2 regions of the Allobosea sp. ANAM02 genome follow, and region 1 is predicted to be linked to the other one. Evidence: predicted binding sites of a transcription regulator. Region 1 holds the regulator's gene; the other holds the start of a gene.
What was found. The regulator LexA, encoded in region 1, represses DNA repair genes until DNA is damaged. The targets are predictions, from matches to a motif close to TGTTCNNNNTGTGTTCNG.
Positions count from the first base shown of each region.

Region 1 (7,025 bases):
CCCTGTAACATGGCTTTGCCGGAAACGCTAAGCGGTCAAATCGCAGCGCCGGCAGGGGAGGCGGGCGATGCAGCCGGCGCCGCCGGGGCAGGGGCAGGAACGAGGCCGGCGCGGCGCGCGCGCCGATGCACAGCCGGCGTGGCTCGGTGCTTCGGTGCCGCTGACGGCGGGCCTGCGTCCCTGGCTCCGACAGCTTCGGCTCCGTCTGCAGCAGGGATTTGCGCTGGAGGTCGAGCGCCGCCGGCCCTTCCTCTGGCTGCCCTTCGCAATGGGCGTCGGCATCCTGCTCTACTTTGCCGCCGATCGTGAGCCGGCATTATGGGCCCCGCTTCTGGGTCTGGCTGTGAGCAGTGCGGCGGCCTTCGCTCTGCGCTTTCGCCCCGTCGCGTCCATGGCCTGCCTCGCGGCGGCCGCTGCCTTCGCGGGCTTCGCCGCCGGGGTCTGGCGCACGGCCGATATCGCGGCACCGATGCTGGAGCGGCCGCGCATCGGCAAGCTCTCGGGCTTCGTCGAGAGCGTCGAAGTCCGCGACAAGGGCGCACGGCTCGTCGTGCTCGTCACCGATCTCGCCAATGTCCCCGCCGATTCCAGGCCGAAGCGCGTCCGCGTCAATATCCGGCAGGGCTCGGTGAATCCGGGAGACCATATCGTCGCGACCGCGCGTCTGCTGCCACCGCCCGGGCCAGCGCGGGCCGGCGGCTACGATTTCGGACGCGATGCCTTCTTCCGCGGGATCGGCGCCGTCGGCAGCGTCTCCGGCAAGATCGCATTGGCGCCGGCGCCCTTTCCGATGCCGATGCGTCTCGCCATCGACGTGACGATCGACCGCGCCCGCAATGCGCTGACCAGGCGCATCGCCGAGGTCGGAGGCGGGCAGGGCGGGGCGGTTGCCGCCGCGCTCGTCACCGGCAAGCGCGGCCTGATCACGGAAGCCACGAACAACGACCTGCGCGCCGCCGGCATCTACCACATCGTCTCGATCTCGGGCCTGCACATGGTGCTGGCGGCCGGGACCATCTTCTGGCTGGTCCGCGCGCTGCTGGCCTTGTCGCAGACGGTGGCGCTGCACTGGCCGGTCAAGAAGCTCGCGGCGGTCGCGGCCATGATCGGCGCAACCGCCTATTGCATCTTTTCCGGCAGCGATGTCGCGACCGAGCGCTCGCTGATCATGACGCTGGTCATGCTCGGGGCGATTCTGGTCGATCGTGCGGCGCTGAGCATGCGCAATCTCGCGCTCGCCGCCATGATCGTGCTGCTGCGCGAGCCGGAGGCGCTGCTGGGGCCGAGCTTCCAGATGTCCTTCGGCGCGGTCGCGGCGCTGATCGCCTTCGCCGAGCGCTGGGAAAGGAGAGATCGCAGCGAGCCGCCGCCCGCGTTGCCGTGGCCGCTCGGATCGATCTGGATGGCGGCGCTCGGCATCCTCGTCACCACCATGCTGGCGACCGCCGCGACCGCGCCTTTCGGCGCCTATCATTTCCAGACCTTCAATCCCTTCGGCCTGCTCGGCAACGCCATGGCGCTGCCCTTCGTCTCGCTTTTCGTGATGCCGGCGGCGGTATTCGGCGTGCTCGCCTATCCGTTCGGACTGGACTGGCCGGCCTGGGCCCTGATGGGGTTGGCTTCCGACGTGGTGCTCAAGGTCGCGCATTGGGTCGCGTCCATCGATCACTCCACCGTGACGGTCGCGGCCTTCGGCCCCGCGGTGCTGGCGTGCTTCGCGATGGCGTTACTGTGGCTTGCGCTCTGGACGACGGCCTGGCGATGGCTGGCGGCTGTGCCGCTGGTCTTCGGCGTCGCCATCGCCGGCAAGCCGGAACGGCCGGAAATCCTGATCGAGCGCGACGGCTCGGGTCTGGCCGTGCGCGGCGCCGACGGGCGCCTCGCCATCGCCGGAAAGCCCAGCCGCTTCGTTCTGCAGCAATGGCTCGCGGCCGATGGCGACAGCCGCTCACCCGACGATCCGACATTGCGCGCCGGCATCGCCTGCGATCGTCTGGCTTGCGTCGCGCAGACGGCCGACAAGCGCACGATTTCCTATACGCGCGAGCGCCTCGCCATCATCGAGGACTGCCTACGGGCCGATCTCGTCGTCACCGCGATCCCCTGGAGCGGGACCTGCAAGGCCAGGCTGATCGAGCGGATGGCGCTTACGCGCGACGGCGCAACCTCGCTCTATCGCAAGGCATCGGGGTGGAGCAGCCGAACCTCGGAGCCGAGCGATGCCGAGCGCCCATGGAGCCGCCGGCGCGAAGCTCGTCCGGCGGCGTCGGCCAACCAACCCACCGCCGCACGCTCGGCATCGTCGGCCGACAGCGACCCCGCCCCCGACACGGAACGCCTTCAGTAACGCCGCATCAGGTTGACGAGGCGGCCCTGGATCTTGACCCGGTCGGGCCCAAGCACGCGGGTCTCATAGGCGGGGTTCGCCGCCTCAAGCGCAATGGAGGAGCCGCGCTTGCGCAGGCGCTTCAGCGTCGCCTCTTCGTCGTCGATCAGGGCCACGACGATATCGCCGGTATTGGCGGTGTCCTGCCGGCGGATGACGACCGTGTCGCCGTCGAGGATGCCGGCCTCAACCATCGAATCGCCCCGCACTTCCAGCGCGTAATGCTCGCCGGAGCCGAGCATGTCCGGCGGCAGCGAGACCGTGTGGCTGCGGCTCTGGATCGCCGAGATCGGCGTGCCCGCCGCGATCCGGCCCATGACGGGGATGGCGATGGCATGCCGGCTGTCGTCCTCGACCGCCGCGGGCCGGGGCTTGGCGACGCTCGGCTGCGCGCCCAGGCCGCCCTGAACGACGGCCGGGTTGAAGCGCGGGCGCGGCTGCGGGGCGCCGAGCCCGTCCGGCATCTTGATGACCTCGAGCGCGCGCGCCCGGTTCGGCAGACGGCGGATGAAGCCGCGCTCCTCCAGCGCCATGATCAAGCGGTGGATGCCGGATTTCGAGCGCAGGTCGAGCGCGTCCTTCATCTCGTCGAAGGAGGGGGGTACGCCACTTTCGCGCAAGCGTTCCTGGATGAAGCGCAGGAGTTCGTGTTGCTTGCGTGTCAGCATGGTCGCCGCCAGCCCCTCAAAGCGCAGATTCGAAACAAAGCACGAACACCATACGCGTTCTGCTTGTGTTCCGCAAGTTGCTACCGCAAGGGCAGAATCCGGCAGGCATCGCCCTTCCTGGCCGGGGCGGCATGGGCCGGGCGGATCGTCAGGGCCTGCGCCCGCGCCAGCGTGCCGAGCGTCGAGGAATCCTGCCGGTCGAAGGGCGTCGCGAGCCAGCCTTCCGGCGTCAGCGCGAGCTCCGAGCGAAGGTAATCTTCCCGCTCGTCATTGCCGGGCATGTCGCGGCCGAGGATGGCGGGGATGCTGCGGTCGCGATCGGCATCGGCGATGCCGAGCAGCGCCTCGATCAGGGGCAGGACGAAGAGATGGCCGCAGACGATCGAGGAGACCGGGTTGCCCGGCAGGCCGACCACGACCATCCGGCCGAGCCGCCCGGTCATCATCGGCTTGCCCGGCCGCATAGCGATCTTCCAGAAGCCGAGCGCCATGCCGGCGCGCGTCAGCGCCTCCTGCACGAGATCATGCGCGCCGACGGAGGCACCGCCCAGCGTGATCAGCACATCGGCATCGGCCTCGCTCGCCCTTGCGATCTTGCTGGCCAGATCAGCATGGTCGTCGCGGGCGATGCCGAGATCGAGCACGGTGCCGCCGGCCTTCTCGACAAGCGCGGCCAGCGAGAACGAGTTCGAGGCGACAATCTGGTCGCGGCCGACCGGCTCGCCGGGCGACACCAGTTCGTCGCCGGTGGCGAGGATCGCGACACGCGGCTTGCGCCGGACGGGCAGGGTCGGATGCCCCATCGCGGCGGCAAGGCCGAGCGCCGCGCTGTCGAGCACGCGGCCGGCGGAGAGCAGGACGTCGCCTTCGTGGAAATCCAGCCCCGCGGCGCGCAGGAACTTGCCCTTGGCAGGCGGCACACGGACGCGGATGACCGGGCTTCCGACGCCGTCGGCATCTTCCTGCATCAGGATGGTGTCGGCGCCCTCAGGCATCGGCGCGCCCGTGAAGATGCGCACGGCTTCTCCCGGTCCGACGGCGCCCTCATAGGCCCGGCCGGCAGCGGATTCGCCGATCACCGAGAGCGACACGCCTTCCGCCATCTCGTCGCCGCGCACGGCATAGCCGTCCATGGCGGAATTGGCGAAGGGCGGCTGGGTCCTGAGCGCCTTGACCTCGCCGGCCAGCACCCGCCAGGCGCATTGCGCCAGCGGCAGGGCTTCCGCCTCGGCCGGTCCCGGAATGCTGTCGAGCAGCGCCTTGCGCGCGACGGGAACCGGGGTGAGCGCCATCAGAGCATGATGCCGAAAAGTGGGAACCGGTTTTCGGATGACATCATGCTCATTCCTTTAGCCAACTTTCGCCTCGTAATCGCCGGACTGGCCGCCGGATTTGTGCAGCAGGCGGATATTCTCGATCCGCATCGCCCGGTCGACGGCCTTGACCATGTCGTAGACCGTCAGGCAGGCGACGGAGACGGCGGTCAGCGCCTCCATCTCGACGCCGGTCTGGCCCTTCATCTTGACCTCGGCACGCACGCGCACGCCTGGCAGGGCCTCGTCGATGGCGAGGTCGACGGCGATCTTGCTCAGCAGCAGCGGGTGGCACAGCGGGATCAGCTCATGCGTGCGCTTCGCCGCCATGATGCCGGCGAGGCGCGCGGTGCCGAGCACATCGCCCTTCCTGGCGTTGCCATCGCGCACGATCGCGATCGTCTCCGGCGCCATGACGACCTGGCCCTCGGCGACCGCGATGCGGGTCGTCTCGGCCTTGCCGCCGACATCGACCATATGCGCCTGGCCTTGCGCGTCGAGATGGCTGAGCCGGCTCACGCCGCGACGGCCTTGCCGGTGAGCAGCGCCTGCGTTGCGGTGGTGACGTCGGCCTGCCGCATCAGGCTCTCGCCGACGAGGAAGGTATTCACGCCGATCCGGTTGAGCCGGGCGATGTCGTCATGCGTGAAGATGCCGCTCTCGCTGATGACGATGCGGTCGGCCGGCACGCGCGGCGCCAGCCGCTCGGTCACGGCGAGATCGACGTTGAAACTGCGCAGGTCGCGGTTGTTGATGCCGAGCAGGCGGCTTTCGAGCTTGAGCGCCCGGTCGAGCTCGGCATCGTCATGGACCTCGACGAGAACATCCATGCCAAGCTCGCGCGCGGTCTCGTTCAGGGCCCTGGCGGTGGCGTCGTCGACGCCGGCCATGATGATCAGGATGCAGTCGGCGCCCCAGGCGCGGGCCTCGTAGACCTGATAGGGCTCGTAGAGGAAATCCTTGCGCAGAGCCGGCAGGCCGGCAGCCTCGCGCGCAGCGGTCAGGAAGTCCGGCTGGCCCTGGAAGGAAGGCGCGTCGGTCAGCACCGAGAGGCAGGCCGCGCCGCCGGCCGCATAGGCGCGGGCGAGCGAGGGCGGGTCGAAATCGGCCCGGATCAGGCCCTTGGACGGGCTCGCCTTCTTGATCTCGGCGATCAGAGCCGGCGTGCCCTGAGCGAGCTTGCCGGCCAATGCGTTGGCAAAGCCGCGTGGTTTGGAAGCCGCGCGTGCGCGGCGCTCGATTTCGGCCTGCGGGACCACGGCTTTCGCCGCCGCGATCTCCTGGCGCTTGTAGGCTTCGATCTTGGCGAGGATGTCGGTCATGCCGGCCTCACGCGTTCGAGGCTTTGACGAGCGCGGCGAGCGTCGCCTTGGCCTTGCCGGAATCGAGCGCGGCCGTGGCCTGGGCGAAGCCGTCCTTCAAATCCTTGGCCTTGCCGGCGACGAGCAGCGCTGCTGCCGCATTGAAGGCGGCGATGTCGCGGAAGCCGGTCTTCTCTCCGGCGAGCACGGCGTTGAGCGCCGCCGCGTTCTCCTCCGGCGTGCCGCCGCGCAGCACTTCGGGCTTGGCGGGTTCGATGCCGACATCGGCCGGGCTGATCGAAAAGCTCTCGATCTTGCCGTTCTCCAGCGAGACGACGCGGGTCGGGCCGGTCGTGGTGATCTCGTCGAGCCCGTCGGAGCCGTGCACGGCCCAGACGCGGGTCGAGCCGAAGGAGGCCAGCACCTTGACCATCGGCTCCAGCCAGGTCTCGGAGAAGGCGCCGATGAGCTGGCGCTTGGCGCCGGCCGGGTTGGAGAGCGGGCCGAGCAGGTTGAAGATCGTGCGCGTGCCGAGCTCGGTGCGCACCGGCGCGACATGGCGCATCGAGGCGTGATGCGTCGGCGCGAACATGAAGCCGACGCCGGCCTCGCGGATGCAGTGCTCGGTCGCGGCCGGATCGAGCCCGACCTTGACGCCGAGCGCGATCAGCACGTCGGCCGCGCCGGAACGCGAGGAGGCCGCGCGATTGCCATGTTTGGCGACCGGCACGCTGCAGGCCGCGGTGATGATCGAGGCCAGCGTCGAGACATTGTAGGAGCCGGAGGAATCGCCGCCGGTGCCGACGATGTCCATCGCCTCGGGCGGCGCCTTCACGGGCAGCATCTTGCCGCGCATGGCGCTGGCGGCGCCGGCGATCTCGTCGATCGTCTCGCCGCGCACGCGCAGCGCCATCAGGAAGGCGGCAGATTGGGCGTTCGTCACCTCGCCCGAAAGGATGGTGTCGAAGGCGTCGCGCGCTTCCTCGCGGGAGAGCGTCGCGCCGGTCGCGACCTTGGCGATGAAGGGTTTGAAATCGTCCATGGGAACTCTGCGGAATCAGGCTGAAAGGGTCAGGGCGGAGGCTTCGCGTTCGCTCTGCCATCGCTCCGCGAGGTCGAGGAAATTCCGCAGGATCGTCGCGCCATGCTCGGAGGCGATGCTCTCCGGATGGAACTGGACGCCGTGGACCGGCAGCTCCCGATGGGAAAGCGCCATGATCAGGCCGTCATCGCTCTCCGCCTCGATCTCGAAGACGTCCGGGCAGGAGGCGCGCTCGACTACGAGCGAGTGATAGCGCGTCGCCTGCAGCGGCCCGTTGATGCCGCGGAACAGGCCGCGCGCCTTGTGGCGGATCGG
Region 1 covers NZ_AP022848.1:2,782,220-2,789,244, forward strand. Annotated here, with positions in the region: gene OCUBac02_RS13425 (ComEC/Rec2 family competence protein) at 68-2,347, shown strand; gene lexA (transcriptional repressor LexA) at 2,341-3,054, opposite strand; gene OCUBac02_RS13435 (molybdopterin molybdotransferase MoeA) at 3,135-4,346, opposite strand; gene moaC (cyclic pyranopterin monophosphate synthase MoaC) at 4,404-4,886, opposite strand; gene trpC (indole-3-glycerol phosphate synthase TrpC) at 4,883-5,689, opposite strand; gene trpD (anthranilate phosphoribosyltransferase) at 5,697-6,710, opposite strand; gene OCUBac02_RS13455 (anthranilate synthase component II) at 6,726-7,025, opposite strand, start outside.

Region 2 (7,025 bases), 2.3 Mb from region 1:
ATTGCAGTTCCAGATCAAGCCAGAAGCGACAGGCCTCGATCTCCCCAATATTGGGCTTCTCGTGGATGCGGCGCTTGCCGCGCAGCTTGAATTTGAAGTGCTTCACCGCATTGGTGACATAGGCTCGCGTTCGATCGAGCCCAACCTCTCTCATCGCCCGATCGAAAATCCGCCCTGCGGGACCGACGAATGGTCGGCCGGCCAGATCCTCCTGGTCGCCCGGCTGCTCGCCCACGAACAGGATCGGCGCGTCCAGCGGGCCTTCTCCGAATACCATCTGCGTGGCATGGCAATGCAGCTCGCAGCGCCTGCAGCGCTGCGCCGCGGCGGCCGCATCCTGCCAGGACGTGATCGCGGCGTCGTCCGCCGGTGCCTCCAGCCTATGCCGAAGCTGCCTGACATGCCGTTCGGGCGGAGGCGTCGGGGCGCGCGTCACCATATCCTCCGCCCGTCGGGTGGCGCTTGCGATCAAAGGCGCAATCAATTCGGCCTCGGGCAGGTTCCGCCAGTACTTCACCGGCATCTCGCTCTTCATCGCACTCGGCTTCAGGCGGGCCGGATTGAAGATGGCGGCGTAATAGGTGCGCCAATAGGCTTCCATGGCATCGCCGTCGGGCGCATCGGTTTTGCTGGCGGCGGGGCCGATCCGGAGGGCCGTGCCGTCCCAGTGCAACGATCCCTGCGGTGTCATGATCGACCAGATCATCCCGGCAAAGCGCCCCGTGAAAAAGCTCGCGGCCCGTTCGAGGATGAAATGCTCCGGCTCGAACCAGGCAATGAAAGGGCCGTCATCGCCCGCACCCGACACGGCCCGGAAGCGGACGAAGGCGGTCATCTTGTGCAGGTCGCGGCGCACCGAGCGGGCCATCGCCTCGGCGCGTGCGATGTCGCCGTCGGCAGCATTGTCGAGCAGGCGTGGCTCGTCCTGCAAACGCAGCAGCAAACGATGCAGCAGGGCGAAACGGCCGGTATCCCGATGACAGACGACGTTTTCGGCAAGCTCGATGAAACGACGGGACACAGTCAGCGCAATGCTTCCGCCCTCGACCTGGGCAAGGTTCTCCGTTGCGAACAATCCGGCATCGTCCTCCCCCGTCAGCCAGGCGACGGCCTCGGGCTGGACGCCGGCAAGCGCTAGCCGGCGGGCCTCGCGGCGCCAGCCGGCAAAATCGGCAGGCCCGTTCAGCCGGGCCGCGATCACGGGAAGAGCGTCAATTGTCGCGGTTGCGGCTTCAGCCGGGCTCGCAGGTTCTGGGCGTCGAGGCCGCTGCCCGGGCGCCAGCCCTCCGCCAGGATGAAATGCCGGATCGTCGCGAGCGATCGTGTCAGCCGACCGACATCTTCCAGCCTGAGCCGGCGGAACCGCCGCGAGGCCAGAATGCGATCGACACTACGCGTACCGAGACCCGGTACCCGCAGCAGGGTCTCGCGATCGGCCCGGTTCACGTCGACGGGAAAGCGCCCGCGCTCGCGCAGCGCCCAAGCGAGCTTGGGGTCGATATCGAGATCGAGCATGTCGTTCGTCCCGAGGATCTCCCCGGTCTCGAAACCGTAGAAGCGTGTCAGCCAGTCGGCCTGATAAAGCCGGTGCTCGCGCATCAGCGGCGGCGGCTGGAGCGGCAACTGGCGCGAGGCATCGGGGATCGGACTGAAGGCCGAATAATAGACGCGCTTCAGACCGAAGCTGCCATAAAGCCAGGCGCTGCGCTTCAGGATCGCGGAATCGCTTGCGCCATCGGCGCCGACGATCATCTGCGTGCTCTGCCCGGCCGGCGAGAAGGCCGGGGCCTTCTCGCTCTTTTCCCGTTCCTCGCGCGAGGCCTCGATCTTCAGTTTGAGGCCACCCATCGCGCTCTTGATCTCGCCCGCCCGCTTCTCCGGCGCGAAGCGCGCGAGCGCTGCCTCGCTCGGCAATTCAACGTTGATCGATACCCGGTCCGCGAAGAGACCGGCGCGCTCGATCAGATCGCGGCTCGCGCCGGGGATCAGTTTCAGGTGGATATAGCCGCGGAACCCGTGCTGCCGGCGCAGCGTTTCGGCAACGCGCACGAGTTCAGCCATCGTGTAATCGGCCGAGCGGATGATGCCCGAGGACAGGAAAAGGCCTTCGATATAATTGCGGCGGTAGAAATTCAGTGTCAGCGCGACGATTTCCTCGACTGAGAAACGGGCGCGGCGGACATTGCTCGACGAGCGGTTGATGCAGAAGACGCAGTCGAAGCTGCAGAAATTCGTCAGCAGGATCTTGAGCAGGGAGATGCAGCGGCCGTCCGGTGCATAGGAATGGCAGATGCCGGCGCCCGTGGTCGAGCCCAGTCCCTTTCCGTCACGCGAATCACGCTTCGTAGTGCTGCTCGATGCGCAGGAGGCATCGTATTTCGCGGCGTCGCTGAGAATTTCAAGTTTCTCCAGGGCCGAGAGTTGAGCCATCGCCATTCCTTTTGTTCACTATATGTTCTTAGTAAGATTCCGGGCGGACTTCAAGTCGGTCCGTTCGGCGAGAAGGCCGGACGGACCGAAGCGGCTGGACAATTCGCCGTGAAGGCAGCGCCGATTCCGGTGAGATTGGGCTATAGCGATCCCGACGCGGGCGATTCTGGATGCCGACGGAATGATTGAGATCAGAGGTTTTCTGCGCGATGAGACGAGCGAGCTTCATCGCGAGCTGGACGCCATCGTCGGCGGGTTCTCGGACCGCACCTCATATGCGCGCTTCCTGCTGGGGACATTCCGTCATCGCGCCCCGGTCGAGACCGCTTTGCTGAGGACCGCTGCAGCGCAGGTTTCTGCGTGGCGGCCGCGTCGACTCCTGCCGGAGTTGGAAGCGGATCTCACCGATCTCGACCTGCCTCACCCCCTGGTCGACCCTTTCCATCTGTCAAATGACATCGCTGCGTTCCTGGGCGCCGCCTATGTTCTCGAAGGTTCTGCCCTGGGGGCGCGCATGCTGGTGAGGGGAGTGGATGTCCTGGGGTTCGGGCCTGGATTCGCAGCGCGCTACCTCTCGGCCCAAGCCGAGTCTCTCGAGAGCTGGCGTGCGCTGCTGGTCGTTCTCGAAGGGCTTGACCGGCCTGCCTGGGATGCCGCGGCTCAGGCGGCCAGGGCTGTCTTCCTGCACGCCATCCAGGCCTTCATCTCGGAAGAGCTCTCATCTGCATGACGACCGTTGATCTGACGAATTGCGATCGCGAGCCGATCCACATCCCCGGCAGCGTCCAGCCGCATGGGTGTATGATCGTGTGCGATGCCGAGGCGGTGACGATCAGGCGCCATTCGTCGAATGTTAGCTCCTTCCTCGGGCTCGGGGAGTTCGAGCTGGTCGGTCGCCGGCTCGAGGACGTCCTCGGGGGGCCGGTCGTGCACGAGATGCGCAATGCGCTGGCGCGGTCCGGCGTGCCCTCCCGGGCTGGCCTGATGCCCCGCTATCGCCTTCCCGCGCTGGATCGCGCGTTCGACATCTCGATTCATGCCTTCAAGGGCAACGCCATCATCGAGTTCGAGGAGAGCGGCCCGGCCGGACCAAGTTCGCCGCTCGAATTCGCCCGGACGCTGGTCGGCCGGCTCTCGGACGTGACGACTCCGGGCCAGCTGATCAAGAACGCGGCACGCCTGCTCCGCGCGGTTCTGCAATACGACCGGGTGATGATCTATCAGTTCGCGCCCGATGGCTCGGGCAAGGTCATGAGCGAGGCCAAGCGCCCCGACCTCGAAAGCTTCATGGGGCAGCATTTCCCGGCGAGCGACATCCCACAGCAGGCGCGGCAGCTCTATCTCCTTAATCCGATCCGCGTGGTTTCGGATTCGAGCGGCGAGCGCTTTCCGATCACCCCGGTGCTCGATGCAGCGGGCGAGCCGCTCGACCTGTCCTATGCCCATCTGCGCAGCGTCTCGCCGATCCATTGCGAATACCTGCGCAACATGGGCGTATCAGCCTCGATGTCGGTGTCCATCATCGTCGACGGCGCGCTCTGGGGCCTGATCGCCTGCCACCACTACAGCCCGCGCTCGCTGTCCATGAACCGCCGGATTGCGGCGGAAATCTTCGGCGAGTTCTTCGCGCTCCAGCTTGGCGCTCTGACGCAGAAGCAGATGCTGCTCGCCGCCGAGAAGGCCCGGGATTTCCTCAACGATCTGCTGTCGTCCGCCGCACATGTCACCGATGCCTCGAGCTTTCTCGGCCAGCATCTCGCCGAATTCCGCAATCTCGTCGAAAGCGACGGCGTCGGCGTCTGGGTGAATGGCGAATGGCGTGCCGAGGGCAGCGCGCCGCCGGCCGCGTTCGCGGAGGAACTGGCGGCTTTCGCGGCGTCGGTCTGCGAAGGGCGGATCTGGGCGACGACGGCCTTGGGCGAAGCCCTGCCGGAAGCACGCGCCCATGCCGATCAGTTCGCGGGCATGCTCGCTATTCCGCTTTCCCAGATTCCACGCGACTACCTGTTCTTCTTCCGCAAGGAGCTGGTCCACACGATCGAATGGGGCGGTGACCCCAACAAGACCTACACGACCGGCCCTCACGGCGACCGCCTCACGCCGCGACAGAGCTTTGCGGTGTGGAAGGAGACCGTTGCCGGCCACTCCAAGACCTGGACCCCGGTCGAGCGCGAACTGGCGGAATCGGCGCGCCGGACCCTGATCGAGGTCGTGCTGCGTCAGAGCGAACTCCTGGCCGACGAACGGAACAAGGCCGAAATCCGCCAGAAGATGCTCAATCAGGAGCTCAATCACCGGGTCAAGAACATCCTTGCCCTGATCAAGTCGATCGTCGCCCACCCGCTTGCGGAAGGTGCAACGATCGAAGCCTATGTCACGTCGCTCAAGGGGCGGATCGAGGCGCTCGCCATCGCTCACGACCAGGCGATGCGGGCGAGCGGCGGCGGATCGCTGCTGGACCTCGTCAACGCGGAAGCCTCGCCCTATCGGACGAGTGGCGGCACGATCGCGGTTCGGGGGACGTCCGTCTCGCTCGATGCGCGCGCCTTCTCGGTGGTCGCTCTGGTGATCCACGAGCTGATCACCAATGCCGCCAAGTACGGCGCGCTCTCCGTCAAGACCGGGGAACTCTCGGTCGAATGGTCGGCCAATGCCGGGGGCGATTGCGAGATCGTCTGGCGGGAGCGCGGCGGCCCGCCAGTCAGGCCGCCATCCCGTCAGGGCTTCGGCAGCATCCTGATCGATCGCAGCATCCCCTTCGATCTCGGTGGGCGAAGCGATCTGGCTTTCGAGCCCGAGGGCATCACGGCCACGCTCTGCATCCCCGCCAAGTTCGTCCGCTGGACCGAGCATGCGGCCTCTCCCGAAGAGGCGTCCGTGCCGATCAAGGGCAAGCCCGGCCGGCCACTGGAAGGCAGGCGCGTGCTGCTTGTCGAGGACCAGTTCATCATCGCGATGGATTGCGAGGACATGCTGGCGAGCTTGGGTGCGAGCCAGGTCGAACTCTGCGCGAATGTCTCCGAGGCCCTGTCGTTCCTGGGCCGGACGGCGCCGGATCTCGCGATCCTCGACGTCAATCTCGGCCCCGAGACATCCGAGCCGATCGGCAACCGCCTGCGCGAGCTCGGCGTGCCCTTCCTTTTCGCGACCGGTTATGACGACCTCGCGATCCTCGGCGTCGCCGAGGCTGCGACGCTTCGCAAGCCCTACAATCTCGCTTCGCTGGAGGCTGCGCTGCGCAGGCTTCCGGGTATCGCGTAGCCCATGAGCGTCCGTCGCGGTTCAGGCTGCCTCGGACGCCGGAGGTGCCAGGCCGGCGGCGGATAGCTGCATGACGGCGTGCGTGCCGCGTCCGCCCGTCTCCCGATAGCGCAACTCGGTGGCGAGGCTCTTCGCCATTGCGCGCACGATCTTGCTGCCGAGGCCGGTGCCCCGGATCGTGCCGGTTCCGGTCCAGCCGACCCCGTCGTCGACGACCTCGAGCGTGACGACGTCGTCCTGGCGGGAGAGGCTGATCCGCACTTCGCCCTGACCGTCCGGATAGGCGTATTTCAGCGCGTTGGTGACGAGTTCGGTCGCGATCAGCCCGATCGAGATCGCCTTGTCGGTTTTCGCCGATACCGGCACCGGCGGGGATTCGAAGCGGATCGTCGGCATCTGACCGGATCCGGCCAGTGACTGGGAGAACTCATCAAGCAGCGAGCGCAGATAGCCGGCGAGATCGACGGTACGGACATCGTCGGAGGTGTAGAGGCTGCGATGCAGGTTGCCGATGGCGGTAATACGCGCCTGCGTCTCGGCCAGCGCCGCCTTGGCGCCGGGATCCTCGACCGAGTTGGCCTGCATCCGGACGAGCGAGCCGACCAGCGACAGGCTGTTGGCGACGCGGTGATTGACCTCGGCCAGCAGCGTCACGGCCCGGTCGCGCGCCGCCCGCACTTCCTGCTCGGCCTGCTCGCGGGCGCGGGTCAGGCGCGTCTTGACGACCGCGTGTTCCAGCGCCGCCCGCAGCAGCACCTCGAAATCCTCGCCGACCGTCTTGACAACATAGTCCATCGCGCCCGCCTTCAGCGCCGTCACGGCGATCGACAGCTCCGACGAGGCGGTCACGTAGATGACGGCGGGAGAAGCCGCATCCGCGGACAACGCTGCAAGGACGTCGAGCCCCGAGGCCGTTCCGAGATCGTGGTCGAGGATGATGACGTCGATACCGCCGGCCGCCGCGCGCGAGAGCCCGGCATCAGCGGTCTCGACATGCTCCACGACATAGTTGTGGCGCGCGAGCATGCGCTGCACGAGGCGCCCGAGCGTGGCGTCGTCGTCGATATAGAGAACGTTGATGGGCCGGTTCGGCATTAGCGGCGGTCGCGCAAGCCGGTCATGGCGTTTCCGGAACCTGGATGACGGAGAAGAATAGCCCGAGCTGCCGGATTGCATGGGCGAAGCCGTCATAGTCCACGGGCTTGGTGATGTAGACATTGGCGCCGAGATCGTAGCAGCGCTGGATCTCGCGGCTGTCATCGGTGGTGGTCAGCACGACCACCGGCGAACGCCTGGTATGCGCGTTCGCCTTGACCTTCTCGAGGATGTCGACA
Region 2 covers NZ_AP022848.1:530,634-537,658, forward strand. Annotated here, with positions in the region: gene OCUBac02_RS02560 (UdgX family uracil-DNA binding protein) at 1-1,201, opposite strand, end outside; gene OCUBac02_RS02565 (putative DNA modification/repair radical SAM protein) at 1,198-2,430, opposite strand; gene OCUBac02_RS02570 (biliverdin-producing heme oxygenase) at 2,612-3,160, shown strand; gene OCUBac02_RS02575 (HWE histidine kinase domain-containing protein) at 3,157-5,691, shown strand; gene OCUBac02_RS02580 (histidine kinase dimerization/phosphoacceptor domain -containing protein) at 5,713-6,786, opposite strand; gene OCUBac02_RS02585 (response regulator) at 6,809-7,025, opposite strand, start outside.
Region 2: OCUBac02_RS02565 (putative DNA modification/repair radical SAM protein) is a predicted target of LexA. The motif match lies at 2,443-2,460, and genes of this name have one in related genera.